DNA from 2 places in the Rhizobium sp. SYY.PMSO genome. Region 1 is predicted to be linked to the other one. Evidence: riboswitches for the same ligand, from Rfam matches in the RefSeq annotation. Region 1 holds a riboswitch; the other holds the start of a gene.
The links. A riboswitch is a leader RNA that binds a small molecule or an ion and turns the genes downstream of it on or off. The one in region 1 is predicted to bind fluoride.
Positions count from the first base shown of each region.

Region 1 (15,498 bases):
ACCGCTTCATCGCGGCATCGACCTTTCTGTCGATCGGGGAGAAATCGTCGGCATCGTTGGCAACTCCGGGTCGGGCAAATCTCTGCTCCTCAAATGCATCATGGGGCTGCTGCCACCCGACGACGGGATCGTTGAGATGTTCGGCACCGACATTTACTCTGCCCGGGATGCGGAGTTGCGCAGGATCGCATCACGTTGCGGGGTACTTTTCCAGCACAATGCGCTCTTTTCAACATTGACTGTGCGGGAGAATGTCGCAGTCCCGCTCAGGCATCTCAGCGGACTGCCGGACGATCTTCTGCATGAGATTGCGGATGTGAAGATCGCTGCGGCCGGCCTGCCGGCAGACGTAGCCGACAGGCTTCCGGGTGAACTGTCCGGCGGCATGGCAAAGCGCGCCGGCCTTGCACGGGCGATCGCCACCGATCCCGAACTGCTGCTGCTCGATGAACCAACTACCGGGCTTGACGTGATTATGGCGGAACAGATCGACTCCCTTATCCATGACATGGCCCGAGTTCAGAACATTGCCGTCATTCTTGTCACTCATGACGTCGATACGCTTTTCGAGATCTGCGATCGCGCGGCAGCATTGTTTGACGGCGAGATTGTCACGCTTTGCGAACCGCGCTTCCTGCATAAATCTCCCCATCCCTGGGTAAAAGCATTCCTGAACGCCAGACCAAGAACGCTTCGAGCCAGCTAGCCGGATAGCAGAACCTGAGCTGCGGTGCGGGGTTTCGCTCGTGCTGCATCCCAGACTGTTCTCGCAGCACCGAGATTCATTGCTTGGAAGGCGGCAAATGGTTGCCTCATGTCCGGGACATGACCGACTTGTGAAACCGGCTCACCCGCCAAAGCAGCGGCAGCGCCAGAACCTGACATAGAGCCGAGAAGATTATGACGTCGGAAATGCTCTTGTCGTATAACCAGCCGATGGTCGCGCTGCCGAGGAACCAGGCTACGCCATAGCCGGCGGTAAAAAGACCGAAGGCCGATGCCCTTCTGTCCTCCCCGACCATGGGAGATACGGCGGCCGGAATAATCGATTCATGCACTCCCATTCCAATTCCCCAGATTCCAGCACCTAGCAGGGCAATCCAGAAATTACCTAGAAAGACGAGCGGCGCGGAAGCGGCGCAGACGATCGTGAGCGGCAAAAGGATTTTAAAGCCATGGTGGTCGAACATTCTGCCAAAAATCATGGATGCCGTTCCACTCACTCCCATTGCGATCGCATAGAAGATTGCTATCCACTGTCCCGTCACCGTCCCACTGACCTGAAAGTGGTAGGCTATGACCGGATAGTCGGCAAAGCCGGCCGCGACCAATCCCGCTCCGGCAAGATAGACCCAGAAAGCACCGGGGAACTGCCCCTTCGCCGACAGACTATGTTCGTCCAATGGGCCGGGATCCGGGTAAAGAAGCCGTGCAAGCATGAGCATGGTCAGGTTGAAGACAGCCGGAATCACGAGGATCGCGAATGCTTCTCGATAGCTTCCGCGATGCGCAATGACCGCAGCGATGATCAGGGGACCGCACATGGCGCCGAATTGATCCATCGCCTCATGGATCCCGAATACAAAACCATATTGCCCGATGCGCGCGCCGGCGTGCGAGAGCATGACATCGCGAGGCGGATTGCGGATTGCCTTGCCCACCCTTTCCAGAATGATGAGAAGCGCTGCCTGCCAAACGCTATGGGAAAGGGCCAGAGCGGGCACCGACGCCATCTGCACAACATACCCGAAGATGGTAATCGGCCAGAATTTCCCGGTAGCATCCGCCCATCGACCCGAGACAAGCCGCAGACCATAGCCGAGCAATTCGCCCACTCCGCTTATGAAGCCAATGGCAGTTGCGGTAGCGCCGAGCGTCAGCAGGAACGGTCCCAGAATGCTGCGCGCGCTTTCATAGGTGAAATCGGCAAAGAAGCTCAGGACGCCGACAAGCAGCACAAACCGCATGGCGACATATTGCGAAGAACCGTCACGAACTGATTTGGATCGAGAGGGGAAAGGCATGGGAGCCTCGTTTGTTGTAAATACGACTCGAGCTATAAAATCATTGCGTTTTCTATCAGATTGAAATTGCCGGCAGGCTTCGAACCGAGTTGTTCTCAGACCGCGGCCTGCCGGCAACTTTGCTTTGAAACTGAATGGTGGCGTGGCCGAGGGGCTTTGGTCAAAACCACCTTCGCGGCAGACAGGGCGCATCCTGCCGCGTAGCTTCGCAGCAGGAGTCATCAGCCAGATTATGGCGGTTACAGGGGAACTCCATCCCACTCACATGTTAATATCTACGCAGCAGATTACAACGGGAATCCTCCTGAATCTGCCGGAGTCGCATTAAATAGTTCTTGCGAGTGGCCAATTCGGGAAACCTCCGAATAGCCTAGAAAGACCGGCCTGCGTTCATCGCCGCAAGCGACGGGCGAGCACTGCGCGCCTCGACGCTTTGTTGTAGGCGCACGCCCGACTTGGCGTCGAACAGATGGAAATTATCCTGCGAAAATCCGAATTTCAAAGTCTGGCCGGTGGTGATCTTCGCGGTCGGTGCGGTGCGCGCCGTCACTTCCTTCCCCCCGACATCGAAGATGACGAGGGTATCGGCACCTGTCGGCTCGACCAGGTCAACACGCGCATCGAGGACGACGCTGTCTTCGTTCAGTCCCTCGCCGATCGTGATGTTTTCCGGACGGATACCCAAGGTCACCGCCTGCCCGTTGGCCGCATATCCGTCCGGAAGCGGAATGGAGAGTTTGGGCGATACCTTGAGCACCTGGGCGCTCCCGTGGGTTTCGACGGTGCCATCGAGTAAATTCATTGCCGGAGAACCGACGAACCTCGCCACGAACAGATCCGCCGGCGAATTGTAGATATCGTTCGGCGTGCCGATTTGAACGATCTTGCCACCATTCATGACAACGATCTTCGTCGACATCGTCATTGCCTCGACCTGGTCATGCGTGACGTAGACGATAGTCGCGCCGAGCTTCTGATGAAGGCGCTTGATTTCGATGCGCATCTCGGTGCGAAGCTGGGCGTCGAGGTTGGAAAGCGGCTCGTCAAACAAGAACAGCTTGGGATTGCGCACGAGCGCGCGCCCCATGGCAACACGCTGACGCTGACCGCCGGAAAGCTGCCACGGCTTGCGATCGAGCAGATGGTCGATGCGCAGCATCGTGGCCACATTCTGGATTGCCTTCGCACGCTCCGGCGCCCGTACATTCCGAATCTTGAGCCCAAATTCAATGTTCTTCCGAACGGTCATCGTCGGGTAGAGGGCATAGGACTGAAAGATCATCGCGATGTCGCGGTCACGCGCCAGCGTGCCGCTGACATCCGTTCCGTCAATTCTGATCTCGCCAGACGTCGGGTAGTCGAGCCCGGCGATGATGCCGAGCAAGGTCGACTTGCCGCAGCCTGACGGTCCCAGCAACGTGAGGAACTCGCCCTGGCCTGCTTCGACGCTGACCTTGTCGAGCGCGGTGAACGATCCATAGCAACGCGTAACGTCTACGATTGAAAGCGAACCCATTTACTTCATCCTTTTACGGAACCGACGGTGAGCCCGCGGACAAAGTACTTGCCCGCAAGTACGTAGATCACGAGTGTCGGAAGTGCGGTAATGATCGTGCCAGCCATGTCGACGTTGTATTCCTTGACGCCGAAGGTGGTGTTGACAAGATTGTTCAGCGCGACGATGACAGGCTGACTGGAGCCCGAGGAGAACGTTACGCCAAAGAGGAAGTCGTTCCAGATCGCGGTAAACTGCCAGATGAGCGTGACCGCAATGATCGGAGGCGACAACGGCAGGACGATACTGAAGAAGATCGTCCAGTACCCTGCTCCGTCTATCTTGGCCGCCTTGATCAGCTCATCCGGTATCGAGGTGTAATAGTTGCGGAAGAACAGCGTGCAGATCGGAATGCCGTAGACAGACTGAACGAGGATCAGGCCCCAGATTGTATTCAGCAGGCCCAGCTTCCCAAGCAGTTGCGCGGCGGGGATCAGGATCGCCTGATATGGGATGAATACGCCGAAGACGATCAGGATGAACAACATGTTGCTGCCCGGGAACCTGAGCTTGGACAACGTGAAGCCGTTGATCGCACCCAGCGCGGTGGAGATGATCGCCGCGGGAACAACGATCATGAACGAATTCATGTAGTAGGCCTTGAGGCCGACACACCGCGTCCCGATACAGGCTTCTCCCCACGCTTTCGTCCAGGCATAGAGCGACCAGGTTCCCGGCCAGCTGATGATCGACTGGCCCCGGAAGTCTTCGGTCGGCCTGAGCGAAGTAATGAGCATCAGCGCAAGCGGAGCCAGGAAGAAAAGCGCGAGCGACAACAGGACCGCATGGAGAACCAGCCTGGCGACAGGGCTCGCCTGTTCGACGGTTCGAGGTTCCGAGCTCGTCATCGCTTTGGCTTTCTTCCCCAGCGGCCTGATGGTCGGCTGAGAGAAATCATTTGTTGCGGTCACGGTCTGGCGCTCCAATGAGTAGGGCTGGAAGGGCAATGATGAGCGCGGCGACCAGGATCATCACAGCGGAAGCGGAACCGATCCCGAGCTGGTTGCGCCTGAAGGCCATGTCGTACATGAACGTCGCAGGGAACTCGGACGAACTCCCGGGGCCGCGCTGTGTCATCACAATTACGAGGTCGAAGGTTTTGAGCGCCATACCCACAAGGATTGCACCTGCGGACAGGAACACGGGCCAGATCGATGGGACGATGATCGAGAGATAGATCCGCCAAGGACGGGCCCCATCGAGGCTCGCGGCCTTGATGATTTCGCCATCGACGCCACGCAATGCCGAAAGGAACAGAACCATCACGAATCCTGCCACCTGCCAGAGACCGGCGATCACCAGGGTATAGACGACAAGGCGCTCGTCACTGATCCACGCGAACTCGAAGTTCGGAAAACCGAGATCGCGGACAAAGCGCTCGACACCGATCGTCGGGTTCATGATCCAGCGCCAGACCACACCGGTAACCACGAAGGACAACGCGATCGGATAAAGGAAAACGGTGCGCCAGAGACTCTCGGCGCGCACACGCTGGTCGATGAGGATTGCAAGGAATAGTCCTAATGCCAGACCGATCGCTACGTAGAGAACGCTGAATACCAGGAAGTTCCCGACGGCCAGCCGCCACGGTCCGAAACGCCAAAGTTTCCAGTAGTTCTCGAGCCCAACCAAGGTGAAGTCGGGAACCATTTTCGACGCCGAAAGCGAAACGAGGACAGTCCAGGCGATGAAGCCATAGACGAAGACGCTGAGCGTGATGAGCGATGGCGACATCGCGATCACGGGCGCGACGTATTCCCGCCATGGAGCCGCCAGTCTTTTTCGGGTCATTGTGACCTCCCTTCATGAAACGGATCGCGACCGTGGGTCGCGATCGCCTAAGATGATCACTGCGCGAGTTCGACTGCGTCGAGCATTGCCTGGACAGCCTCGTCGGATGTCATCGTCTTGGAGCTGAAGTGCTGCGAGGAGACCTGGCGAATTGCTGCATCGATAGAGGGAGATACACCCTGGGTCATCGTCCACATGTCGCCAACAAGGGTGCCGGCTTCGTTGTTCGCCTTGATATCAGCGGCCGAACGCTGGGCGCAGCTATCGTATTTGTCGAGCGGCACGTCATTGACCGAAGGAACCGAGCCCTTGATCATTGTATAGGCGATTTCCGCATCGGGATTCAGCAGGGTCGATGCCAGGAGCTTCTGTCCCGTCGTGGCATCGTTCTTGCCCTTCTCCTTGACGAAGAAACCCATTGAATTCGAAACCATCACCATGCCGGGCCGGTTGGCGACTTCACCCGGAACCGGCGAGCAAAGGATATCGGTACCCATCTTCTTGCCCGCCTGCAGGAATTCCCCCTTCGCCCAGTCGCCCATGATCTGGAACGCTGCGTCACCTTTGGTGACCATCGCCGAAGCCAGGTTCCAGTCGCGGCCGGGAGCACCACGGTCGACATAGGTGGACAGAATCCGCATGCGGTCGAAGATCTCGCGCGTGGTCTTGCTGTCGATTGCGGTGGGGTCGCCCTTCGCGAGCTTACGGAAGTAGTCCGCGCCGCCTATCGCCAGAGCGACAGTCTGGAACGTCGTACCGTCCTGCCATTCCTGGCCACCGTGGGCGAGAACGATCTTGCCGGCCGCCTGGATCTTCTTCGCCGCCTCGTCAAACTCGGCCCACGTTTCAGGCATCTTGTCGACGCCGGCGGACTTCAGAACCTCGGCGTTACCCCAAAGCCAGTCCAGGCGATGGATATCGTACGGTACGCAAACGTAGTGACCGTCGACCTTGGCGAAATTCTTGAGGAGCTCGGGGAGCCGTTCGTCCCACTTATCCTTGGCGGCAACGTCGTCGATGTTGGCGATATAGCCCTGCTCATACCAGCGGGCCGCTTCCGGGCATTTCGGAAGTGCTGCGCCGGGCGCATCTCCAGCGAGAACACGAGCGCGAAGCGTCGTATCGTGCGCGTCGCCACCGCCACCGGCGACCGGAGAGTCGATCCACTTGCCGCCGGCCTTTTCGAACGCGTCCTTGAACTTGTAGAACGAAGCCGCTTCGCTGCCGGACGTGTTGAAATGAAGGACCTCGACACTGTTGTCGTCGGCTGCCAGTGCCGCGCCGCCGTACAGCATCGGCAGGGTAAGCGCTGCGGCGACCACCGCAAGAAATCTCATTCGCATTGCATCCTCCCAGATGGCCGCGCTCGACGGCCGGTTAAAAGGCAACAGATCCCGGGGTTTCAGGGATCACGGGCGCTCTCGGCCGTAAAAAAGGCGCAAGAGATCATTCTCTGAACCGCAGCGCGGCAGAGTTCGACGCGGCTTCACGTTCGGCGATTGTCACCTCGCCGTTGGCCTGAAGCACATTATGTGAAACACTTCTGCAGGAACTCGCCTGCTTCGATGCCGGCCTCTCCCCGGCATCCGCTCCATGTCAGATGTCGATGTGGCTCTGGTGTCCGGGTCGCGGCATCTTCGAATGGAAGGTCAGCCCCGACAATCCTGCCAGCCCTCCAGGGACACGACTGTAATCAACCAGGCGAGCAAACCAGCCGCCGACGGCAATGGTCAAACCTTGGGTGCTGCATATTGTAGCTCCCACCTCGTTCTGCTTTTTCGTTTTGGTATTTTCCATCCAACAACCTCCCGATGTCGAGGATTTCGACTTGGCAAGCGAACTTGAGCGAACCGCAAAACGACGCCGTTCCTGCAAGACCGACCAATTACAAGGCGCACTTTCTCCCGTTCCGGAGTGATATCGGCACTGCTCGCTTTCACACGATCCAGACCCAATACGACCCGAAAACTGCCTGTATTTGCCGTTTTTAACGCTAAACAAAAAAGATATGGCTGTCAATCTTGGTTGGGTGATCATTGTCGTTTTCAGAAGCTCAAAAATCAGAGGATCGGTTACGGACGCGACAGGTTCAATATCGTTCAAGCCAATGGGCGCGAAGTGCGGACAGACACCATGGCGGAACATCAGCAACTCGCGCTTTGGCGATGCATGTCAAACCGCCTTTTCCAGATCCGCGATTTCGGCAGCCGGTTTCGTCTTCCAGCACTTGCTACCTATGTCGGCGATGCAGCGATACGATGCTTCAGCGTTACACCAGCAACGAAACAGCGAAAGAGCTTGGTTAGCTGCGGCTGACGATTGTCCTGACGATCCCACCGGATCAGACGAAGTAGACGCCGCCGTCGGCGACAATCGACTGGCCCGTCACGTAACCCGAATCCTCTGAAGCCAGGAATGACACGACCTTGGCGATATCTTCAGGTTGCGCGAGCCGGCCAAGCGGAACCTTCGCGCCGACCTTTGCAAGTTCGCTGCCCCGAGGCGTGCCTTCCGTGTGTGTCACGACCTCGTCGATTGAATCGTACATCGGTGTCTGCGTCGCTCCGGGGCTGTAGATATTGGCGGTGATCCCATGCTTCGCGAGTTCCAGCGCGACCGTCTGATTGAAACCGCGTACCGCGAACTTCGAAGCGACGTATGCGCATTGCCACTCGCCGCCCTTGTGTGCGCTGACGGAACCCGCCGCGATCAGCCGGCCGCCGCGCCCTTGCCTGATCATCTGCTCCGCGGCTGCCTTGTAGCAATTGAAAACTCCGCGCACATTTACCGCCATGGAACGATCGATGTCGTCGGCCGTCGTATCCACGAAATGAGCGGTGATGGCGATACCCGCGTTCGCGACCATGACATCGATGCCGCCAAAGTCGGCAACATGCTCGGCAACCATCCGATTGACGTCATCCGCTTTGGTGACGTCTACAGTGGAGATGCGGCATCTGCCGCCAGCGCCCTCCATCTCGGCGCGGACGGCATTCAGTTTCGTCAGGCTGGATGGCAAGTCGGCCAGTGTGACCGAAAGACCGTCCTTCGCCAGACGAAGCGCGATGCCGCGGCCGATCCCCTGTGCGGCTCCCGTTACGATTGCTGTGCGATTTTTCGTGGCCATTGTCTCTCCCTCCCTCACACGGCGACTTTGGTCTGAAGGCCTGCTTCCATGCGCTTCAGGTTGGAGATCGCTGTTTCGGCATATCGATCGAAGACCTCGGGATCGGAGGTGAACGCGTTACGCCCGTAGCGGTCAAGCGCCTGCACATCACATTCCATGGCGATAGCGCCGCGATAGCCAATGCCGAAGAGCGTTTCGAGGAAACGTCCGAGGTCCAGGTGGCCCATACCCGGAGCAGTACGGTTGTTGTCGGCCAGATGGACATGCTTGAGATGCCCCGCAACGGAGCGGAGCGCCCCATGAACATCGTTTTCCTCGATGTTCATATGGAAGCTATCGGCCATCAGCCCGACGTGTGGAGAACCTGAGTCCTTGACGAGGCGGTGAGCGGTCTCCAGACGGTTCGCAAGGTATGTCTCGGCCCGGTTGACGCATTCGATGACCGCCGTAACGCCCAGCCCCTGGCCGATACGGCCGATCTCCTCCAGACTCCTGACGACATTGTCCCACTCCTGCGCCAGAGAAGTCTCCGGGCTCAGTTTACCGATGCGCGTCGGCACGATGATCGCGACAGGCGCTCCGATATGCGAGGCAAACTGCAGACATGATCTGACATACGAGACGGCGGCCGACCTGATATCGTCATCCGAACTGGAGAGGTCCCGGTCCCTGCCGACGAACCGGCCGTTCACGGACGTACACTTCAGCCCGTGAGCGTTCAGGCGGCTCTTTATCTCGGACGGCAGCATCGACATTAGCGGGAGCTCCACCCCATCATATCCATAGCGGCTCAAACGCTCGAGGCTCTCCTCCAGCGTCTCGTCAATGAAAAGAGCCTGCGACCAGCTGTAGCGAAACATCAGATTCTCCAGTTCCTGTAATCAGTCGATGATGAGGCCGGCGACCGTGCGAGCGCGGAAATCGTTCAGGATGGTGGCCGTCTCGGACGCCCCGAAGCGACGCGCGCCGTTCCGGTAATAGAGAAGGATGGCATCGAGGTTGAAGCATCCGCCTGAAGCTTTGATGATCGTTTCCGGCTTGAGAACCGACCGCATCTCGCGGACATCTTCCGCGATCGACGCCTGCATGTCGGCGCGCTGGCCGGTCGACGTCTTCACGAAATCTGCCCCGGCGGCTTCGACGATTCGTGCTGCGGCAAGCCGCTGTTCGCGCGTCAGGTAGAAGCATTCGATGATTCCCTTGACCGTCACGCGGTAGGGCTTCGCCAGATTGACGATTGCCCGAACGTCGTCCTCGACGTACCGGACGTCACCCGACAGAAACGCGGAAATATTGATGACCATGTCGAGCTCATCGACGCCTTCGTCCAGCGCCTGTTGCGCCTGCAGGATCTTCGTCGCCGTGTGATCGTTGCCATGCGGGAAGCCGACATAGGTCTGGAGGGCAATGCCCTTGCCTTCGAGCCTCTTCTTCGCGGCCTTCACGCGAAAGGGCTGGGTCGTGAACCTGCCTGCACGGTATTCGATCGCGGTTTCGATGCCCGCGATCATATCCGCCTCTGTATGGTTCGGGTCGATGATCGAGTGATCGATCATGGAAGCGAGGGTATCGACTGTAAGCATAGTTTTCCTCCGATTTGCCATGACCTTACGCGTATGGCTGCTTGTGCCAGGCGACCGCTGATGCGCTTCCCCGGTCCGAATCAAGGGGCGAACCTGTTGATCTACGAAATGGCGCACCGGTCGGCGCCGACTGAGCGTCAGGCTGCCTGATAGGCCTTGCGCCGGCTCTCAGCCTCGTTGATCTTCATCTCCACGAAGATCCTGGAGGTGCGCGCGAAATTGTCGCCATCGCGCCAGTTCTCCCGCCAGACGGCGCAGATTGCCTTGAGCCAATCTCCGCAGCCGGCGTTCGCGAAAGCCTCGATGCCGATGATTTTGGAGTAGCCGATATCCAGCAGCGCATCGAAGATCGGAGCGTACCGGATCGTGCCGGAGCCGAGATTGCCGCGATTGCTCTCACCGACGTGGAAATAGCCGATGCGATCGCCGGCAAGACGGATCGCCCGGGCGGGGTCTTCCTCCTCCATGTTCATGTGGAAGGTATCGAGGTGCAGGTAGATGTTGTCCGAACCCGTATCGCGGATGTAGGCCAGCCCCTGCTGGACCGTGTTGATCAGGTTCGTCTCGTATCTGTTCACGAGTTCGAGGCAGAGGGCGACGTCGGCCGCCTTCGCCTTCGCCGCAACCTTCTGGAGGACGCCGACGCTGGTGTCCCATCCACAGCGGGTTGGCATCGTCTTGAATTTCTGATGGGCGGAAAACATCGGTCCGCTCATCTGCGGACTGCCGAGATCGCGGGCGACGCTGACCGCCTCGTAAAGGAACGCCTCGCCCCGGCGGACCACGTCGGGGTCTTCGCTTGTCAGGTCGTATTCGGGCGCAAGACCCGCCGAAGCGAGAACACCGAGACCGAGTTCATCGGCGCGTTTCGCGATGCGATCTACATTGATCTTGCTGCGGTCGACGCCTGGGAATTCGATCAGGCTGTAGCCGGTCGCGACAGCCTTTTCCATCACCATTTCAAGGCTTTCCTGATCTTGACCATCGGTCCATACGAAGGAGTGGATTGCGAGTCTCATCGTACACGGTTCCATTGTTCTGCCAGCGTCTGCGCCGGCTCGTTCGCCACTAGGTGGCTCGGCCGTGCGTCGTTGATACGCGCGGCGCCAAGCCCCCCTTCGGCAGCTGACGCGGGTATCAGTCCGTGCGCACCGCACCGCCTTCGACACGCAGCAGCGCGCCGCGGGTCGCGTTCGACGCGGGGCAGCAAAGATAGACGATCATGTTGGCGACTTCGTCCGCTTCGGCAAAACGGCCCAGCAGCGATGTCGGCTCGTTGACTTCGAAGTGGCGCTTCTCGAACTCTTCAAGAGACATGCCCTTGGCCTCGCGGTAAACCCATTCGCTGATCGTGCCGCCGGGAGCAACGCAATTGACGGTAACGTTGGTCCGGTGAAACTCTTCGGCGATGCTTCGGGACAGACGAATGACCGCGGCCTTGCAAACTCCGTAATCGACCAGGACAGGCGTGCTGACGAGACCCGACTCGCTGGTCATGAAAATGATCCTGCCGAAGTCCTTCTTTTTCAGCAGCGGAGCATAGTGGCGCGTCAGGCGCACGCCGCTCATGACGTTGAAGTCCCACTGGAATTGCCAGTCCTCGTCGGTCAATTGTGTAAAGGGGACGAGATTGCTCGTGCCGCCGGCCATGTTGATCAGGATGTCGATGTCCTTCACGGTATCGATGACTTTCCGGCACCCCTCCGCCGTCGCGACGTCCGCCTGAACCGTCATCACCTCGGCGCCGGGGACGCGTTCACGCACCTCGTCCGCCGCCTTTGCCAGCCGGTCCTCATTTCTTCCGTTAATCCAAACCTTCGCGCCGCGCGCCGTCAGACCCTGCGCGGTGGCAAGGCCGATCCCGGTTACCGATGCGGTGATCAGCGCAGTCTTGCCTGTTAGATCGAGGTCCATCATCGCCACGAGCACATCCTCCTATTTCGTGTGATCGATACCTGATTCCGAGGACGCCTTGTGGAGCGCTAAACTCGGTGGTCGGCGCTAGATTTAGCGTTAAAATGTTGACTGCGCAAGCGCTTCTGTATAATGCACGCAATAATCAATTTCAGGATCGGTTTCGACGGCAGATTATGGTCGGAGCCGCGATCCGGTTTTACGAGCTGACCAAATGATCCGCAGGCGAAACTAGCCTGCCGATTTTCAGGACAGACTACAGGAGCGAAGTGATGGATTTACATCTTCAGGGCAAAGTCGTCGTCGTGACCGGCGGCGGTTCCGGCATCGGAGCCGCAATCTGCGAAGTCCTGGCAGAGGAAGGAGCAAAGCCCGTGGTTCTCGCACGGCGTCGGCCGGCTCAAGAATGGCTTTCGGCGACCGGAGCGGACTTTCAACAGGCCGAGCTTTCGAATGACGACGCCTGCCGCGCCGCGGTCGGCGCGATCAGGGAGCGGCATGGTTTGATCCATGGCCTGGTAAACAACGCCGGGGCGAATGACGGCGTCGGAATTGACAAGGGACCGGCCGCTTTTCGGGCCAGCCTGGATCAGAACCTTGTCCACTACTACACGATAGTCCATCTGCTCGCAGATGACCTCCGGGCAACGCAGGGAGCGATCGTCAACATCTCGTCCAAGACGGCACTGACCGGTCAAGGCGGCACCTCCGCCTACATTGCAGCCAAGGCAGCGCAGTTGGGAATGACGCGCGAATGGGCTGTGGAGTTCCTTCCGCACAAGGTCCGTGTGAACGCGATCGTTGTCGCCGAAGTGATGACGCCGCTTTATCGCCGCTGGCTCGACACGATGTCCGACCCAGAAGCGGCACTGAAGGAAATCACCGGCCGTATTCCGCTTGGACGGCGCATGACGGAGGCCCGCGAGATCGGTGACGCCTGCGCATTCCTGCTGTCGGATCGCTCGAACCACACCACGGGCCAATGGATATTCCCGGACGGCGGCTACACCCACCTCGATCGATCGATTGGCGCTGGGTCGCGCTGACAACGACGCAATGAGAAACGCATGACCTTTAAGGCACCTGATAGCAGGGACCTGGATCGGTGGAGGCGCGGCCTTCCAGAATGAGCCGGCGTCGAGCGCGCCGATCGGTTTTGCGCGGCGACGGAGGACGCCTTCCGTCTATCGGTTACAGCCTAAGGGCAAGCCGTGCGGCGCTCCTGATTGCGATCGCGGATGAGATCGAGGCTCGCGCCGCCATACGGACTGGCGACGTTATCGATCCGCAGGTTCCTGCGTCCGGTTCGCTTCCGGAATATACCCGAGGGACTTCCGCCCTTGGCATAAGAGCCGGCAAGTCCCCGTCAGCCACATCATTCGATGGGCGGGCGACCGTACCGCAGGGCCGGGCATCGATAGTCGACACGCCGAGCCGAGGACGTTACAATTGCGCTCATGGACGATCGAAAGGGCATGGGCTCCGAATTGCAGCGCAAACAGACGTTGGCTGAAAAGCTAAGCCGAAGCCTCAGGGAAGCGATCGTAAACGGGGATATCGAGCCCGGCACCGTTTTGACGGAGGTCCCGCTGGCGCAGCTTGTGGGCTCCAGCCGCGTACCGGTGCGAAGCGCCTTGCAGGAATTGATGGCGGATGGCCTCATGCATCGCGCCGGAGCCCATGGCTATATCGTTGGGCCATCCGGTGTGGAGCCGATCCGTGCCCCGCTTGCGCAATCACTGGCCCGTCTCTCGATCCTTCACGAGCCCCGCATCAATTTCGCCTGGCAGACGCTTTACGACGACGTCGAGCAAAAAGTGGTCCACCGTTCCTTCTTCGGCCGAACGCGGATCAACGAGCACGAACTCGCACGGCACTATGGCGTCGGCCGCACTGTTGCCCGAGATGTCCTTTCCAGATTGGAAACACTTGGGATGATCGAGAAGGACGAGGCCTCGCGGTGGTCGGTCGTCCCGCTGGACGAGCGACGCATCCTCGAACTCTACGAACTGCGCGAGCATCTCGAACCCGTCGCTCTCGCTGGCGCGCTGGAAAGGCTCCCGGACGACGAGGTTGCCGCCATGAGCGCTCGTCTGGCCGACGGAGCGAGCCGTTATCCGGCAATTTCCGCCACCGAGATGTATGACCTTGAAGTCGATCTGCATGTGACTTGCGTGCAGCGCACCAGCAATCGAGAACTCGCCAAGGCTCTGCAGCCAACACATTGCCTGCTCACTCTCTCAAAGCACACCGTCGGGACAAAAGTCGAGAAGCCGCCTCGGGAAGCGTTCTTCGACGAACATGCCGCCGTCTTTGCCGCGATCCGGCTGGGGGACCCCGCCAAGGCGGAAGCTGCCATGCGCGCCCACATCAGAAGCTCGGTCGCTGGCGTCGTTGCGCGCGCCGAAATGGTTCGCCACGAGGGGGCGACGGAACCGGCGAGCTTCTTCGCGTGACCTGACCTCGACGGCGAACACTTTTCCGATTGGAGCCCTGATGCCGCAGGGAACGCGACAATAGTATCAGAATGAGAGAAACCGGGACAACACGGTTTCGTGCAAGTCCATATCCTGAACCCATGCCATGGTCTTTGGGAGGACGGATATGTGCGATAGTGGACGTTATGGATCGGGGGTCGAACTGGCCAATCGTGGAGAACGGCGCGGCCCCTGTGGATCGGACCATCATCCCGTCGATGCCGATGCCGCCCGCTTTGTCGAAGGGCGCCTCGGCCAAGACGACGAGGCGGTCAGCCCCTGTTACTCCGGTCGCAACTGCAAGCGCTGCAAGGCTTCGATGGAGAAGATCGCCGGCGCTCTCGACACGAATGCCATTCCCGGCTCCTAGTCGTCTATCGGGTTAGAACTCTCGTGACCGGCTAGATTGCCCTGCCGGCGCTACGTTGAAACGCTGTCGGTACTCTCGCGGGGTCTGCCCTTTCAGAGACTTGAACTGCCTTCCGAAGTTGGCAAGCGAGCGGTAACCCACGGCCTCGGCGATCGATGCAATGGGCCGGTCTCCCGCGATCAGCTCGCCGCAGGCTTCGCCGATCCGAAGCCGCATGACATATTCGCTGAGCGTCAGGCGGGTATGCCGCATAAACATGCGATGGAATGCCGAAGCGCTGAGCGCGGCGATTTCCTTCAGCTCGGCGACCCTGATCTCATCCCGGTAATTCTTGTGGACGTGTTCCAGTACCCGATCGATTCTTGAACCCGGCGCTTCGGTTGCCAACGGCGTCTTGTTCGGCGCGCTGAGCGGGGCCGCGCCGTCATCCGTGGCAAGCGAAAGAAGGATGGCCATAAGGTCCAGAAGACGATCGGCGGGCTTCTTGTCGAAAATGGCCTCGATCGAAGCGCGAACCCGGTCGGCCGCTTGCGGTGAAAACCGCAGACCACGGGAGGATCGCTCCAGCATTGCGCCGATCGGCTTCAGTTCGGTCAGAAGCTCCGTCAGCCCCCGCGCCCATTCGGGCCGAAACCAGATCACCATCACGTTGTGAGG
Region 1 is NZ_CP177351.1:1,172,825-1,188,322, forward strand. It holds gene ACJJVH_RS32085 (ABC transporter ATP-binding protein) at 1-706, shown strand, start outside; gene ACJJVH_RS32090 (MFS transporter) at 813-1,967, opposite strand; fluoride riboswitch at 2,230-2,293, opposite strand; gene ACJJVH_RS32095 (ABC transporter ATP-binding protein) at 2,395-3,540, opposite strand; gene ACJJVH_RS32100 (carbohydrate ABC transporter permease) at 3,546-4,427, opposite strand; gene ACJJVH_RS32105 (carbohydrate ABC transporter permease) at 4,474-5,313, opposite strand; gene ACJJVH_RS32110 (ABC transporter substrate-binding protein) at 5,427-6,707, opposite strand; gene ACJJVH_RS32115 (hypothetical protein) at 6,967-7,515, opposite strand; gene ACJJVH_RS32120 (SDR family oxidoreductase) at 7,712-8,497, opposite strand; gene ACJJVH_RS32125 (sugar phosphate isomerase/epimerase family protein) at 8,512-9,357, opposite strand; gene deoC (deoxyribose-phosphate aldolase) at 9,379-10,080, opposite strand; gene ACJJVH_RS32135 (sugar phosphate isomerase/epimerase family protein) at 10,218-11,099, opposite strand; gene ACJJVH_RS32140 (SDR family NAD(P)-dependent oxidoreductase) at 11,218-11,997, opposite strand; gene ACJJVH_RS32145 (SDR family oxidoreductase) at 12,267-13,040, shown strand; gene ACJJVH_RS32150 (FCD domain-containing protein) at 13,452-14,450, shown strand; gene ACJJVH_RS32155 (hypothetical protein) at 14,599-14,841, shown strand; gene ACJJVH_RS32160 (helix-turn-helix domain-containing protein) at 14,854-15,498, opposite strand, start outside.

Region 2 (15,498 bases), 150 kb from region 1:
CTTCGGCGACGTTCTCGCCGCCGCCTGCATCGGCCGCGGCATCGCCGGCCTGGTCATCAACGCCGGCGTACGCGACGGCCGTGGGTTGCGCGAGATCGGTTTTCCGGTCTTCTCGCTCGGCCTGTGCATGAAAGGAACCTCGAAGGACACCCTCGGCACCGTCAACCATCCCGTCGTGGTGGGCGGAGAGCTCATTACGCCCGGAGACATAATTTCCGCCGATGACGATGGCGTCGTCGTCGTCCGCGAGAAAGACATCGCAAAGCTGATTGCCGCCTGCGAAGAGCGAGACCGGCACGAAAACCACATGATGGCACTTCACCGCCAGGGGAAAATGGACATCGAAGACCGCTACGCGATGATGCGGGCGAAGGGCTGCGTCTGGGAAGACTGACCAACGGGAACTAGCATTACCGAAGAACAGGATCGCCGCGACAGGGCGGCGGTTCTTGTTTCGGCAGAGCCGCCACCGCTTTCGGTCCGGAAAACCGGATGTGGGAGGAGTTCCTGCCAAAGCTGCCGGCGGCGATATCGGCGATCCATCAGCCGCATGGAACCATGACGAAGAAAAGCGGCGACCGGCGAAATCGGATGGTCGCATGCAGCTGGGCTTGTGCGGTCGTCAGCCCTGAATGGTAAGGCGTGTCGAAGCCGTCTCCCTCGTATGAAACCGGTTTCGATAGTCTGTGGGTGTCAACCCCGTTGCCTGACGAAAGACTTGCCGGAAATTGACGTCGGACCGCAATCCCACCCGGGCGGCTATCGCCTTGACGGAAAGCGTCGTCTCTTCCAGCAGATCCCGCGCGGCGGACAGCCGTTCATGCTGCAGCCATTCTCCCGGAGCCATGCCGGTCATCTTGTGGAAGTGCCTGTGCAAGCTGCGAGGGCTGACATGCGCCACGGCCGCCATCCGGTCCACCGTCCAATCGTCTGACAAGCGCTCCCGGATTCGATCCATCACCCCTCCGACGTGCGTACCCGCGGGCAAGGGAATGGCGCGTTCCACGAATTGAGCCTGTCCGCCATCGCGATGCGCGGAGATGACCAGCCGGCGCGCCACGCTGTTGGCAACCTTCGCGCCGAAATCCAGCCGCACGACATGCAAGCACAGATCAAGCCCCGCTGCGCTTCCCGCCGAAGTCAGGATATCCCCCGCGTCGATATAGAGCGCCTGCGGATCGACGCCGACGCCCGGATAACGATCCGCCAACTTTTGCAGATGGTGCCAATGGGTGGTTGCGCGCCGCCCTTCGAGAAGCCCGGCCTGAGCCAACACGAAAGCCCCGCCACAAATGGCAACAATCCTTTTTCCTGCGCCGTTGGCGGCGCGCAGCGCCTGCACAAGCGGCGTCGGCGCCCGTGCATCGGGGCCGCGCCAACCCGGCAGGATGATCGTATCCGCCTCCATGAGTGCAGGCAGGCTTCGGCTTGCCTCGACAAATAAGCCGCCTGCTGCTCGCAGCACACCGGATTCTGCGGCTACCGTCACGCAGCGATACCAGTTCGGCCCCATCTCCGGTCGCGTTAACCCGAAGACCTCAAAGGCGCACCCGAATTCGAAGGTGCAAAGCCCGTCATAAACAAGGATCGCGACAAGAGGGCCAGATGTTTTTGTCATGATCCTTTCGATAGTGGCATTTCCTGCCACTAGCAAGATGCCGCCGCCGCGGTAAGCTCCCGCCAGAACGCGTTGCAAGGAAATGAACATGAAGCTGATTGGAATGTACGACTCTCCCTATGTTCGCCGGGTGGCCATCTCCCTCAACGTCCTCGGCCTGCCGTTCGAGCATGAATCCTTGTCGGTCTTCTCGACCTACGATGTTTTCGCCGCGATCAATCCGGTGGTGAAAGCACCAACTCTGGTGACGGACGACAGGATTGTCTTATTGGATTCGACGTTGATCCTCGAATATGCGGAACGGCTTGCTCCCGCCGAGCGGCGACTTGTGCCCGAGGAGGCGCACCTTTTCACGCGCGCCCAGAGGATTGTCGGCCTGGCTCTGGCAGCGTGTGAAAAGACCGTTCAGATCGTCTATGAAAACAATCTCCGCCCGGAAGAAAAACGGCATCAGCCTTGGCTTGCCCGCGTGCAGGGACAGCTCGGCGCGGCCTACCGCCTGCTGGAGGAAGAAGCGCAGGCCGCCGGTCCCTGGCTTTGCGGTGAATCGGCCCTTCAGGCCGACATTACCACAGCCGTCGCCTTTCGCTTCACTCGGGAAATGCTACCCGAAAGCCTGGACCCCGAAGCTCATCCAAATCTTGCGGCCCTGTCATCGCGTTCAGAGCAAACGGCCGCGTTCCTCGCATGCCCTTTCAAATGAAGCCGTAAAGACAGCTCCTGCCGTGCAGCGCCACTTTCCCTGGCATCGAGAAAACCTCGATACCGTCTATGACGCCGGCAATGTTCTCGAACCGCCGAGGGATGGCGGCATGGCTCGCGGGAATACCGTCGATCCCGGCATCCTCTCGATTTTCACGATTGCGGCTTCGCCCGAATTGACCATGTGAATCCGGATGGCGCGACAAGCCGCCAGCTTGATCGCGGCCGCCCCGACAGCCGCAAGGACGTTTTCGCATCCCTGCCTTTCACTCACCGGAATCCCGTCAACCAAAGACCTCTGCCTGAGCCTCGTGCACGGCCGCAACGCCGCTCCCGCAGCGCCAGAAGGCGCGCTATCCGGAGGTTGTTCGCGATGGCCACATAGGTTTGCTGCGCTGCATCAACGATTACTGATTTACAAAAGTATTACTATATGATTTTTTGCTTCGCAGGCCGAACGAGATGGCCTTTGGGAGGAAATCATGAAGTTTAAGACTGCACTGATCAGTGCCACGATTCTTGCTGCCTGCATGTTTACGTCCGCATCCGCGAAGCAACTCGTCGTTGGCTTCTCGCAGATTGGTTCGGAGTCGGGCTGGCGCGCCGCCGAGACGACGCTGACGAAACAGGAAGCGTCAAAGCGCGGCATCGATCTCAAATTCGCTGACGCCCAGCAGAAGCAGGAAAACCAGATCAAGGCTATCCGCTCCTTCATCGCTCAGGGCGTCGATGCGATCCTGCTGGCACCGGTCGTCGAGACGGGCTGGGATTCTGTCCTGAAGGAAGCCAAGGAAGCCAATATCCCGGTTATCCTGCTCGATCGCACGATCAACGCACCGCAGGATCTCTATCTGACCGCAGTTACTTCCGATCAGGTCCATGAAGGCAAGGTCGCCGGCGACTGGCTGGTTAAAACGGTCGGCGACAAGAAGTGCAACATCGTCGAGTTGCAGGGCACGACCGGCTCCTCGCCCGCAATCGCGCGCAAGAAGGGCTTCGAGGAAGCCATCAAAGGCCATGACAATCTGAAGATCGTTCGCAGCCAGACCGGCGACTTCACCCGCGCCAAGGGCAAGGAAGTCATGGAAAGCTTCCTCAAGGCCGAGAACGGCGGCAAGAACATCTGCGCGCTCTACGCCCACAATGACGACATGGCCGTCGGCGCCATCCAGGCGATCAAGGAAGCAGGGCTGAAGCCGGGCAAGGATATTCTGACCGTTTCCGTCGACTCCGTTCCGGACCTCTTCAAGGCCATGGCCGCCGGCGAGGCGAATGCGACGGTGGAGCTGACGCCGAACATGGCCGGCCCCGCCTTCGACGCGCTCGACGCCTATCTGAAGACCAAGAAGGAGCCGCCGAAGTGGATCCAGACCGAGTCCAAGCTCTATACCCAGGCCGATGACCCGCAGAAGGTCTACGAGCAGAAGAAGGACCTTGGCTACTAAGACGAACGCCGATCGCACCGGCCCGGCAACGCCGCCGGTGCGACTCTCGTGCGGGATTGCCGGCGCATCACCAAAATGCGCTGGCAATTGTTTTCGCCCATTGGCTCAATGCAGGGACATTCGCGCTTCATGGCTCACGACGTCGAGCGACTTCTAACAGCGACAGGCTTTTGTAAATACTTCCCCGGTTCGACCGCTCTCGATCATGTCGATTTCACATTGATGCGCGGCGAGGTGCATGCGCTGCTTGGCGAGAACGGGGCGGGGAAATCCACGCTGATCAAATGCATGACCGGCGCCTATCGCCGCGATGCCGGCACTCTGGTCCTCGACGGGGCCGAGATCGATCCGCACGATACGCTGGCGGCGCAAAAGCTCGGCATCGGAACCGTCTATCAGGAAGTAAACCTGCTGCCCAATCTGAGTGTCGCGGAAAATCTCTTTCTCGGCCGCCAACCGCAACGGTTCGGCATGGTCAGCAGCAGGTCGATGAACAACATGGCCAGAGAGTTGCTGCAGCAGTATGGCATGGACATCGATGTCGGCCGCCAGCTCGACCGCTTCTCGGTTGCCATACAGCAGGTGATTGCGATTGCCCGTGCCGTCGATCTCTCCGGTAAGGTGCTGATCCTCGACGAGCCGACCGCGAGCCTCGATACCCATGAAGTCGAAATGCTGTTCGGCATCGTCAGGCGATTGAAGCAGCGCGGCCTCGGAATTATCTTCATCACGCATTTTCTGGACCAGGTTTACGAGATCTGCGACCGCATCACCGTTCTTCGCAACGGTCGCCTGGTCGGCACCCGCGACGCGAACGGCCTCCCGCGGCAGACCCTGATCGCCATGATGCTTGGCCGCGAACTCTCACAGACGGAAAGCACGGCGAAGCAGAAGGAGACCGAAAGCGGTCCGGTAAGATATCGGTTCACGAATTTCGGCAAGCGCGGCAAGATCAAGCCTTTCGATATGGAGGTGCATGTCGGTGAGGTAGTCGGCATTGCCGGCCTGCTTGGGTCCGGACGCACGGAAACCGCCGAATTGCTGTTCGGTGTCGAACGGGCCGACAGCGGGGAAGCGACGATAGAAGGCGATACCATCACGCTTTCCAGCCCGCGTGCCGCGATCAAGAGCGGCTTCGGCTTTTGCCCGGAAGACCGAAAGACCGATGGCATTATCGGCGATCTTTCCATTCGAGAGAATATCATCATGGCGCTGCAGGCGCGGCGTGGTTGGGCCAAACCCCTTGCACGCAGCGAGCAGAACGCTATCGCCGATCGCTACATCAAGGCACTGGATATCCGTACGACCGACCGGGAAAAGCCCATCCGGCTTCTTTCGGGCGGCAATCAGCAGAAGGCCATCCTCGCGCGATGGCTGGCCACCAATCCGAGCTTCCTGATCCTGGACGAGCCGACCCGCGGCATCGATGTCGGCGCCCATGCGGAAATCATTCGACTGATCGACGACCTTTGCGCCCAGGGAATGTCCCTGGTGGTCATCTCGTCGGAACTCGAGGAGCTTGTCGCGTATAGTTCACGCGTCATCGTCCTGCGCGATCGCGAACACATCGCCGAGTTGACCGGCGACGAGATAACGGCCGGAAATATCGTCGAGGCCATCGCCACGGCTCAAAAGAAGCAGGAGAATCCATGAACTCGCAAATCAGGGCATCCCTGCTTCGCCTGATGCCGCAGCTGATCGCGCTCGCGGCCATCCTCGCGCTGAATTACCTTATGTTCCCACATTTCTTTCATCTGGAGATTCAAAACGGGAGACTGTACGGAAGCCTCGTGGACGTGCTCAACCGCGGCGCGCCGGTGGCGCTCCTGTCCATCGGCATGACGCTGGTCATCGCCACCAAGGGGATCGATCTCTCGGTCGGTGCGGTCATCGCAATCTGCGGCGCCGTGGCGGCTGCGTCGATCGTTGCGGGCTATTCGCTGGCCTATACGCTATTGCTGACGATCGGCGTCGGACTGGCCTGCGGATTCTGGAATGGCATCCTCGTCGCCATGCTCGATATCCAGCCGATCATCGCGACGCTGGTGCTGATGGTGGCCGGCCGCGGCATTGCGCAATTGATCACCGAAGGCACGATCCTCACTTTCAACAATGACGGGCTCACCTTCCTTGGAAGCGGATCCTTTGCGGCGTTGCCCATGCCCGTGGTGATCTGGCTCGTCGTTGCTCTCGTCGTGATCCTTCTCGTCCGGCGCACGGCGCTTGGCATGCTCGTCGAAGCAATCGGCATCAATCGGCGGGCGAGCACGCTTTCCGGCATCCGGACCCCGGTCCTGCTCGTGGCAGCTTATGTCTTGAGCGGGCTTTGCGCCTCCATCGCCGGCATCATCATTTCGGCCGACATCAAGGGCGCCGACGCCAACAATGCCGGCCTGTGGCTTGAGCTCGACGCGATCCTCGCCGTAGTCGTCGGCGGCAACTCACTGCTCGGCGGCCGCTTCAGTATCGTCGGCTCGCTGATCGGCGCGATGATCATTCAATCAGTCAACACAGGCATCCTGCTCTCGGGCTTCCCGCCGGAGTTCAATCTGGTGATCAAGGCTGTGATCGTCATCGTCATTCTTGTCATTCAATCCCCCGCGATGCGGTCCGCGACGACATTCCTCCAGTGCAGCCGGGGCGACGGGCAGATGGTGCAAAAGGAGCAGGCAAAGTGAATTCGAAATATCTTCCGCTGCTTGCGACGATCGTCATCTTCATCCTGGCCTATGCCGGCTGCGTGACGCAGTATCCGAATATGCTGTCAACGCGAGTGATCGGTAATCTGTTGACCGACAATGCTTTTCTGGGAATTGCGGCTGTCGGAATGACATTCGTGATCATCTCCGGCGGCATCGATCTGTCGATCGGATCGGTCATCGCCTTTACCGGCGTTTTCCTGGCAGTCATCCTGCGGGATACCTCGATCCATCCGCTGATCGCCTTTGTGCTGGTGCTGATAGTCACCACGCTCTTCGGCGCCGGCATGGGTGCGATCATCCACTATCTCAGCATGCCGCCCTTCATCGTGACGCTCGCCGGCATGTTCCTGGCCCGCGGCATCGCTTTCGTGCTGTCGATCGACAGTATCCCGATCGAGCACGATTTCTATTCCAGGCTCAACGATCTCTATTGGCTGATGCCGGGTGGCGGTCGGCTGACGCTGATCGGCGGCATCATGCTTCTCGTCTTTGCCGGCGGCATTTTGCTGGCGCAACGCACGCGGTTCGGCGCGAACGTCTATGCGCTGGGGGGCGGTGTGCAGACTGCGGAGCTGATGGGCGTGCCCGTTGGCCGCACGACGATCCGGATCTACGCGCTGTCGGGCTTTCTTGCCGGTCTATCCGGAATCGTTTTTTCGCTCTATACATCGGCCGGATATTCGCTGGCCACGGTTGGTGTCGAGCTTGATGCGATCGCTGCCGTGGTGATCGGCGGAACGTTGCTGACGGGAGGAGCGGGGTTCGTCGGAGGGACACTCATCGGAATTCTCATACAGGGCTTGATTCAGACCTACATCACCTTCGATGGAACGCTTTCCAGCTGGTGGACGAAGATATTGATCGGCTTGCTGCTGTTTGCCTTTATTCTGATGCAGAAGGGCCTTCTGCTGCTGTCCCGTTTCAATCGACGATACGCCTGAGGGAAGGACGGAGTGTTTGCGCAGCCGATGGCTTGATACGAGAGAACCCGGTGGAAAGTCGCGCACGAGCCATGCTCAGGTGGTCGACGACCTCGGCAAGGCGATCGTTTCCGGCGTCTTTCCGATCGGCAGCATCCTTCCGGGCGACGGCGAGCTTCTGGAGCGTTTCAAGGTATCGCGCACGGTGCTGCGCGAAAGCATGAAGACGCTGGCGGCAAAAGGGCTGGTGGTGCCGCGGGCGCGGGTGGGGACGCGCGTCACCGAGAGGATCCATTGGAACATGTTCGACAATGAGGTGCTCAACTGGCACTTCGAGAGCGGCATCAACAAGGAGTTTCTTCTCCACCTTTACGACATACGCATGGCGTTCGAGCCGTTCGCGGCGGGTCTGGTGGCGCAGCGGGCGAGCCGGGAGGACATCGACCTGCTTCGCCGTCTTGCCGCGTCCATGGCGGCTGCGCATCACACGCCGGACAGCCTTGCGGTTGCCGACCTGCATTTCCATCTGGCGATCACCGAGGCTTCGGGCAATCCGTTCATGCGGTCGCTCGGCGGGCTTATCGAGGCGGCGCTTGTCGGCATGTTCCGCATGAGCGCGCCTCCTGCGAGCAACGGGTTTGGCAATATAGCCGATACGCATATGGCCATCGTCGATGCCATCGCCGCGGGCGACGGCGCGGCGGCGCACAAGGCGATGGAGTTCGTCATCAACGATGGACGGCGTCACGTCCTTGAAGCGTTTGCCGCTGCCTGACGCATCCGGACCGGCCCGGCTTCACCAGCAACGGATGATCCGGGGCGCGATTTTAGGCGGATAGAACATTTTCGCGAGGCAATGGAGGCAGGCACCGCGCGCCGGAGCGGCAATGGCCGCCATGAGAGCATGGATTGAACATGCGCGGGCCAAAGGATAGAAAGGCGTGTGCCAAAGGATAGAAAGGCGTGTGCCGAGCGGGCTTTTCATATTGTAGATCCCGAAGTACGTACAATCGAGTGCAGCAGCATAGCGGCTTGATCTGGCAAAGGCTGACCGCTAGGTTAGCGCCGCGATCACGCGACAAAACAAGAGGATTCTCATGCCGACAGGCAAAGTTAAGTTTTTCAACACCGACAAGGGCTTTGGCTTCATTACGCCGGAAACCGGCGGAGCTGACGTATTCGTCCATGTCTCCGCTCTGCAATACGGCGACGTGCTGAGAGAGGGCCAGTCCGTTTCCTACGATCTGGGCCAGGATCGCAAGACCGGCAAGTCCAAGGCGGAAAACGTCAGGCCGCTCTGATGACCTAGCGTCGGCTGCCGCGCCGCCATCTGAATGCCTTCCACGATCCGGCGCAGGAAAATGACCTTGCACCGAGGCCAAGACCGGCAGGCGTGGAGTGCAGGAGCGCAAGGCGCGGCAACCGCATAGGTTGCCGCGATCAAACAAACCGTCTGCGACCCGTAAGTCGAGTACGATTGTCGCGAGGGGGCCATCCCCCTCCGATGACATGTCGGGATCGTGCTCCGCCGCCCTGCCGGCGAGACTGCCGCCCTGTTCGGCAAGCGGTTCAGATTATCGGTTGCGGATAGGCAGGGAGATTTGTCGATGCCGCCGTTGACAAGTTCTGCTGCAATGCGGTAAGTGCGTTTCCGGCAATGGATTCTGCCGGGTTCTTCGCAACCAAACCGCCCTGACAGGCTGATGACTCCTACTCAACTGTGATTTTCTCGCAGTGGGAGTCCTGTGCCTGTCATTCGCCCCCAAAAGCGATGACGGCGAACTCTCCGACTGCGTTCGGAGACAGACATGTCGTTTGCTTATTTGACTGGCCGTTTTTCGCAGATCGGCACCTTGTTGAAATGGGCTGCCGCGGTAATCCCCATGGCTGCAGCCGTCGGTTCCCTCTGCGCTCTCTTCCTCTGGGCGCTCGATCGAGCCACCGAAACTCGTTTCGAATACCCTTTCCTGCTCTTCGCACTGCCGGTCGCCGGCTTCTTCATAGCACTGGTCTATCACTGGATCGGACGTTCGGCCGAGGGAGGCAACAACCTCATCGTCGACCAAATCCATGAACCGGGCGCAGGCGTGCCGCTGCGCATGGCTCCGCTGATCCTCGTTTCGACGGTTCTCACCCACCTGTTCGGCGGCTCGGCCGGACGCGAGGGGACGGCGGTGCAACTCGGCGGCAGCCTGGCAAGCGCGGTCGGCAAGGCTTTTCGGCTGGATTCCTCGGAAATCCGCCTGATGCTCATGGCAGGCATCGCAGCGGGATTTGGAGCAGTCTTCGGCACGCCGATCGCCGGAGCCGTATTCGCCCTCGAAGTGCTCACCGTCGGGCGCATCCAGTACGAAGCCCTGATACCCTGCCTGATTGCGGCCGTCACGGGAGACTGGGTCTGCCATCTCTGGGGCATCCATCATGTCGCATATCCCATTGCATTCGGGTCGGGCGCCCCTTTCGAACTCGATATCAAACTATTCGCCGAGGTTGCCGTTGCCGGGATCGCATTCGGCCTGATCGGCCAGATATTCGCAGAAACGTCGCACGGGCTTCAAACGCTTTGGAAGCGGCTGTTTCCGTTCGCCCCCTTCCGCCCGGTCGTCGGCGGCCTTTTGGTCATCGGCCTCGTCTACGCCCTTGGAACGCGTTCCTATCTCGGCCTCGGCGTCTGGTCGCCAAATCCGGCGGATCCGACAATTCTCGGCTTTTTCGATCCGTCGCGGGCCGATTACTGGAGCTGGCTGCTCAAGCTGGTTTTCACCGTCATAACGCTGAGCGCCGGCTTCAAGGGCGGAGAGGTCACGCCCCTCTTCTTCATCGGCGCGGCTCTCGGCCACGCCATCGCGCAGCTGATCGGCGCCCCCGTCGATCTGTTCGCCGGCCTGGGCTTCGTGGCGGTATTCGCCGCGGCCTCCAATACCCCGCTTGCCTGCACCATTATGGGGCTTGAGCTCTTCGGTGCAGGCAACACGGTCTACATCGCGACCGCCTGCTTCATCGCATACGTCTTCAGCGGACACTCCGGCATCTACCTGTCGCAGCGCATCGGCGTTCCCAAAAACGATGCCGGGCTCATTCCGCCCGACGTCTCGCTCCGGGAGGTTCGGGAAATTGGCCGGCCCGCCCCCGTGACAAGCCTGCTTGACCGCCTCGGGCGGCAAGCCTCGGCCGCTCGAACCAAAACTCCATCGATCAAGGATCAGGAAATGCAGTTTTCACATGCGCTGACCCATAGCGACGTCGGCATGATAAGAATCTATTTGAAGCCCCGCGAAAAGATGCCGAGCAAAGGAGCTCGCAGCCTCTGGAGCTCCCGCCCCCTCTATCGCGAGCTGGTCCTCGAAGCGAAGAACGCCGGGCTGATGAACGCCGTGGCGCACCACACCCATTATGGCTACAGCAATCACGGCAAAGTGGAGGATTTCGGCAGCGAGATTCGCAATCCGGAGCTGACGATGTGCGTCGAAATCATCGGTCATCGCCATGAACTGGAGAATTTCGTCCGGAGACATGGCGGGATGCTGCATGACAAGGTCATCATCTTCAAGCATCTGGAGCACTGGTCCATCAGCAATCTGCACCTCGTCGAAAAGACGATCATCCCGCAGAGCGAGGACGACGAAACGATCGCGGATGCCGGTTGATCACCGGAACATGGCGAAGCGTGTTTCGGCACGCTTCCGCCTCAACGGAGGTCATGAGGCTTCCTCCTCGATTGCATTCTGCGCCACCTCGTCCACACCGCCGTTCAGGCGTTCGGCCGCGAGATAGCCTGCCGTCACCGATGCGAGGCAGAGCGCGACGGAGATGGCGATATTCAGAACCGCCCTGCCCACCGCTCCGGCCTTGAGAAGCTCCAGCGTCTGCAGGCTGAAGGACGAGAAGGTCGTAAACCCTCCGCAAATCCCCACCATGAAGAACGTCCGTCCGACATCCGAGATGGGAAAGCGGCCATGCTCCACCGTGAGCGTCCCGAAAAACGAGATCGCGAAGGAACCGACAATGTTGATGACGATGGTTCCCCATGGCAGATCACGGCTCATCGGCAGCATCCATAGCGCCACCCAATATCGGGCAACGCTGCCCAGCGCCCCACCGATCGCTACCCATAACGTAACCGGCATGCTCTCCAATCCTCCCTGTGAGGGCCGCACTCCGCGCGCGATATCGCGCGCCCTGCTGCATGGCAGATGCAGGGACGATATCAGGCTTGACGCCACTGTTGAATCCGATCGGTGACGAAACAAGCGCCGGCCGCCGTATCGTCGCGGTTTAAATTGACTCCCTCCCCTGGCGAATGTGTCTAAAATGGTACGCCAGACCGCCGACGACCGATGAGGGCGGCAACTGCGCAGACTATAACTTGACTAAAATATACCAATTTTAATAGATTATCGCGTCGCCAGCAGATCAGGACTGTGGTGGTCAGCGGCAAGCATTTGGCTGCTCATAAAGCAGCCATCCTCACGGTTACTTTTGCAAACGTACTGCATTCGAATGAATATAGCTGCTGACGATATCGACGACGATCTTCAGGCGATTTATCTGCGCCAGTGGCATGCGTTGCGCGCGCATCTGCGCAGACGAACCGGCTCGCTCGATGTCGCAGAGGATGCGCTGCAGGAAACATGGTTTCGGGTCGCCGGCCTTACGAATCCGGCCGCAGTGCGCGACAAGAAGGCTTTCCTTCTGCGGATCGCAGGCAACATCGCCATCGACATCATCAGGCGCGAGCGGCGTCATCAGGGCCGGTGCACCGCCGACGAGGCCATTCTCGCCGCCATCGAAGATCTTGCGCCATCGCCGGAGACGATCGTCATCGACCGCGACCAGCTGCGGGCTCTTGTCAGCGCACTGACGGAGCTGCCCGGAAAGGCCCGGGCAGCGCTTCTGATGAGCCGCTGCGACGGTCTTTCCCACCGCGACATAGCCGCCCGCCTGAAGGTATCGGAAAGCATGGTCGCCAAGTACCTCGCGCAATCGTTGCGCCATTGCCGTGATGCGTTTCGTGCGCTCGGCTAGACGTTTGTCCCATGACCGGCTGCAAGATCGGCATGCGTCCTTCGTCTAATAGATGACGGCTGCGAGACGGAGCGAATTCGGACATGGAAGACGCAAAGGGCATCGACGACGCGATCAGCGATCAGGCGATCGAATGGGTGGTGCGGATCCATTCTGGACATGCGACGCAGGCCGACCGCGAGGCTTTCGCAAATTGGCGGCGCGACAATCCGCTGAACGAGGCCGCCGCCAGGGAGGCCGAAGCCATCTGGCAGGGCATCGGCGTCGCCGGCAAGGAGGTCCGCAGCACCGAACGCAGCAACAGGCGCGCGAAAGTGACGCGGCGGGCCTTTATCGGTGCGGCTTCGGTCGGATTGATCGGCAGCGGCCTGGTGGAGACCGGATTTCTGCGGCTGAATTTTCTCGCCGACTATGTCACCGGTATCGGCGAACGCAAAACGGTCGTTCTCGCCGACGGCTCGACGGTGCTGATGAACGCGCGGTCGGCTCTTTCCGCGAGGTTCGACGCCAACCAGCGCCGGATTTCGCTTTTCGAAGGACAGGCGACGTTTTCCGTCGCCCATGATCGCGCAAGGCCTTTCCTGGTAACCGCGGCAAGCGGGCAGACGAAGGCTGTCGGCACCGTCTTCGATATCGACATGCGGCCCGACGAGGTGGCTGTAACCGTTCTCGAAGGCGGCGTTTCCGTCACGACGGAAGGCACCTCGGACCGGCCGATGCCGGTCAATATGAACCAGAGAATGCGCTACAGCGACGACGGCATCATTCTTGCCACGGAAGAGGTCGACGCCGATATCGAGACGGCCTGGCGCCGCGGCAAGCTGGTGTTCAACGGCCGCCGCCTGTCGGAGGTCATTGCCGAGGTCGAGCGTTACCGCCGCGGCAAGATCGTCCTTGTGGGATCGTCGCTGCAGCAGCTGCCGGTGACCGGTGTCTTCGACATGGCGGATTCCGAATCCGTCCTGACCACGATCCGCCAGACGCTGCCGGTGCGCATTACCGAGCTGCCGCTGGTGACGATCATCCGTCACGTATAAAATAATCCAAGCATATCAGCAATTTATACGAAATATGAAATTTTCAGTCATCTTTTGCTGCAAGTTTGCGGCCAAGGCTTCGTCTCTCCGATAGAAGCTGCCGGGCAGAGGGACGCCCCGCAGATGCATCGAAGTCGAAGGGGTACAGAATGCGAATACCGCGATCGGGGAACGGATACGGCCTTATGGGACCGACGTCGATGAGGCTTCTCGGATCGGCGGCAATAGCGGCGCTGCTTCTGGCGACGGCTGCGGCCGGTCCCGCCCACGCGCAGGACGCCGCCGCAAGATCCGCCCGGCTCGCCGCCTACAACATCCCGGCCCAGCCGCTCGGCTCCGCATTGACGACCTTTGCCGACCGCGCGGGCCTCAAGCTTCTCTTTCCTTCGCAACTCGTCACGGGGCGCAAGAGCGGCGGCCTTTCGGGCAACTTCAGCCCTGAGCAGGCACTCGGCAGACTGCTGGCCGGAACAGGCCTGACCTATCGCTTCACCAACGCCTCGACGGTGACGATCGTCGCGACTGGTCAATCCGCCGATGCCGGCGGCGCGAATGGCGCGACCGTGCTTGCGCCCATCGTCGTTCAGGGATCGCAGGACGGCACCACGGGTTACGTAGCGACGCGAAGCGCCGGCGGCACGAAAACCGACACGCCGCTGATCAAGACGCCTGCCTCCGTGAGCGTCGTCACAAAGCAGCAGATCACCGATCAGAATGCCCAGAGCGTGTCGCAGGCCATGCGATACACGGCCGGGGTCGTCGCCGAACAGCGCGGTGTCAACGAGGATTCGCTCGAATATCTCTATAGCCGCGGTTTCCAGACGACCACCTATCTCGACGGGCTGCAAATTCCCTTTACCGGGTTCAACATCGCGACGCGCGACTCCTATCTCTTCGACCATGTCGAGAGCATCCGCGGGCCGGCTTCCGTGCTTTACGGCCAGACGCCGCCCGGCGGCATCATCAACGTCGTCAGCAAGGAGCCGACGGAAACGCCCGAGCACGAGGTCTTTTTTCAGACCGGCAGCTACGGCCGCGTGCAAGGCGGTTTCGACTTTTCCGGCCCCGTCGCCGATCATGACGATCTCTTCTATCGCCTGACCGCAACGGGATTGACGACCGGCACGCAGACCGATTTCGTCGACCAGAAGCGCATCGGCATCGCACCGGCCCTCACCTGGAAGCCGGATGAAGACACGAAGCTGACGATAACGGGCGTTTACCAGCGGGACCCCGAAGCCGGCACCTTCAATTACGTACCCGCGGTCGGCACCGTGCTGCCCGGCCTCGTGCATATTCCCCGTTCCTTCAATACCGGCGATCCCGGCTTCGACGAATACGAGAAGGAAGAAGCCTCCATCGGCTATTCGTTCGAACATCGCTTCAACGATGTGTGGCAGGTCAAGCAGAACTTCCGCTACCTGCATAATAGCCAGACGATCCATCACGTCGGAGACGGCTCCAGTTACGATGCATCGGGGACCGCTCTGAATCGGGTCGCCTATAATAATTTCGGCACCGTCGACGCCATCACGGTCGACAATCAGGCTATCGCGACCTTCGACACCGGCGCGCTCAGCCATCAGATGCTCTTCGGGTTCGATTTCCAGAACATCCAGTACGACCATCATCTCTATTACGGCAGCACAAGCGGCGCGGGCACGCCTTCGCTCAGCATCATCGATCCGATATACTATCAGTATATACCGACACCCGACTTCATGCTCGGCACCTCGAACAAGCAGCGCACGCAGCAATACGGGCTCTATGCGCAGGATCAGATCGAATTCGGCAAGGCCACCTTCGTCGGAAGCCTTCGCCAGGACTGGGCAAACACGCATACCGTCTCCTATAAGGATGGCAGCGCGTCGGATCAGGACGACCATGCGCTGACCGGCCGGGTCGGACTGATCTACAACTTCGACAATGGTCTTGCGCCCTATGTCAGCTATTCGACCTCGTTCCAGCCGCTTTCGGGAACGACCGATACCGGCAGTGCGCTGCAGCCGACCAAAGGCAAGCAGTACGAGATCGGCGTCAAATACCAGC
Region 2 is NZ_CP177351.1:1,019,340-1,034,837, forward strand. It holds gene ACJJVH_RS31365 (4-carboxy-4-hydroxy-2-oxoadipate aldolase/oxaloacetate decarboxylase) at 1-394, shown strand, start outside; gene ftrA (transcriptional regulator FtrA) at 623-1,618, opposite strand; gene ACJJVH_RS31375 (glutathione S-transferase) at 1,707-2,321, shown strand; gene ACJJVH_RS31380 (hypothetical protein) at 2,344-2,508, shown strand; gene ytfQ (galactofuranose ABC transporter, galactofuranose-binding protein YtfQ) at 2,803-3,765, shown strand; gene ytfR (galactofuranose ABC transporter, ATP-binding protein YtfR) at 3,895-5,418, shown strand; gene ACJJVH_RS31395 (ABC transporter permease) at 5,415-6,443, shown strand; gene yjfF (galactofuranose ABC transporter, permease protein YjfF) at 6,440-7,408, shown strand; gene ACJJVH_RS31405 (FadR/GntR family transcriptional regulator) at 7,425-8,162, shown strand; gene ACJJVH_RS31410 (cold-shock protein) at 8,485-8,688, shown strand; fluoride riboswitch at 9,032-9,107, shown strand; gene ACJJVH_RS31415 (DUF190 domain-containing protein) at 9,196-11,034, shown strand; gene crcB (fluoride efflux transporter CrcB) at 11,086-11,514, opposite strand; gene ACJJVH_RS31425 (RNA polymerase sigma factor) at 11,888-12,412, shown strand; gene ACJJVH_RS31430 (FecR family protein) at 12,496-13,449, shown strand; gene ACJJVH_RS31435 (TonB-dependent siderophore receptor) at 13,650-15,498, shown strand, end outside.
Region 2: it holds a riboswitch for fluoride, as region 1 does, so the genes downstream of both, ACJJVH_RS31415 (DUF190 domain-containing protein) here and ACJJVH_RS32090 (MFS transporter) in region 1, are expected to answer to the same signal.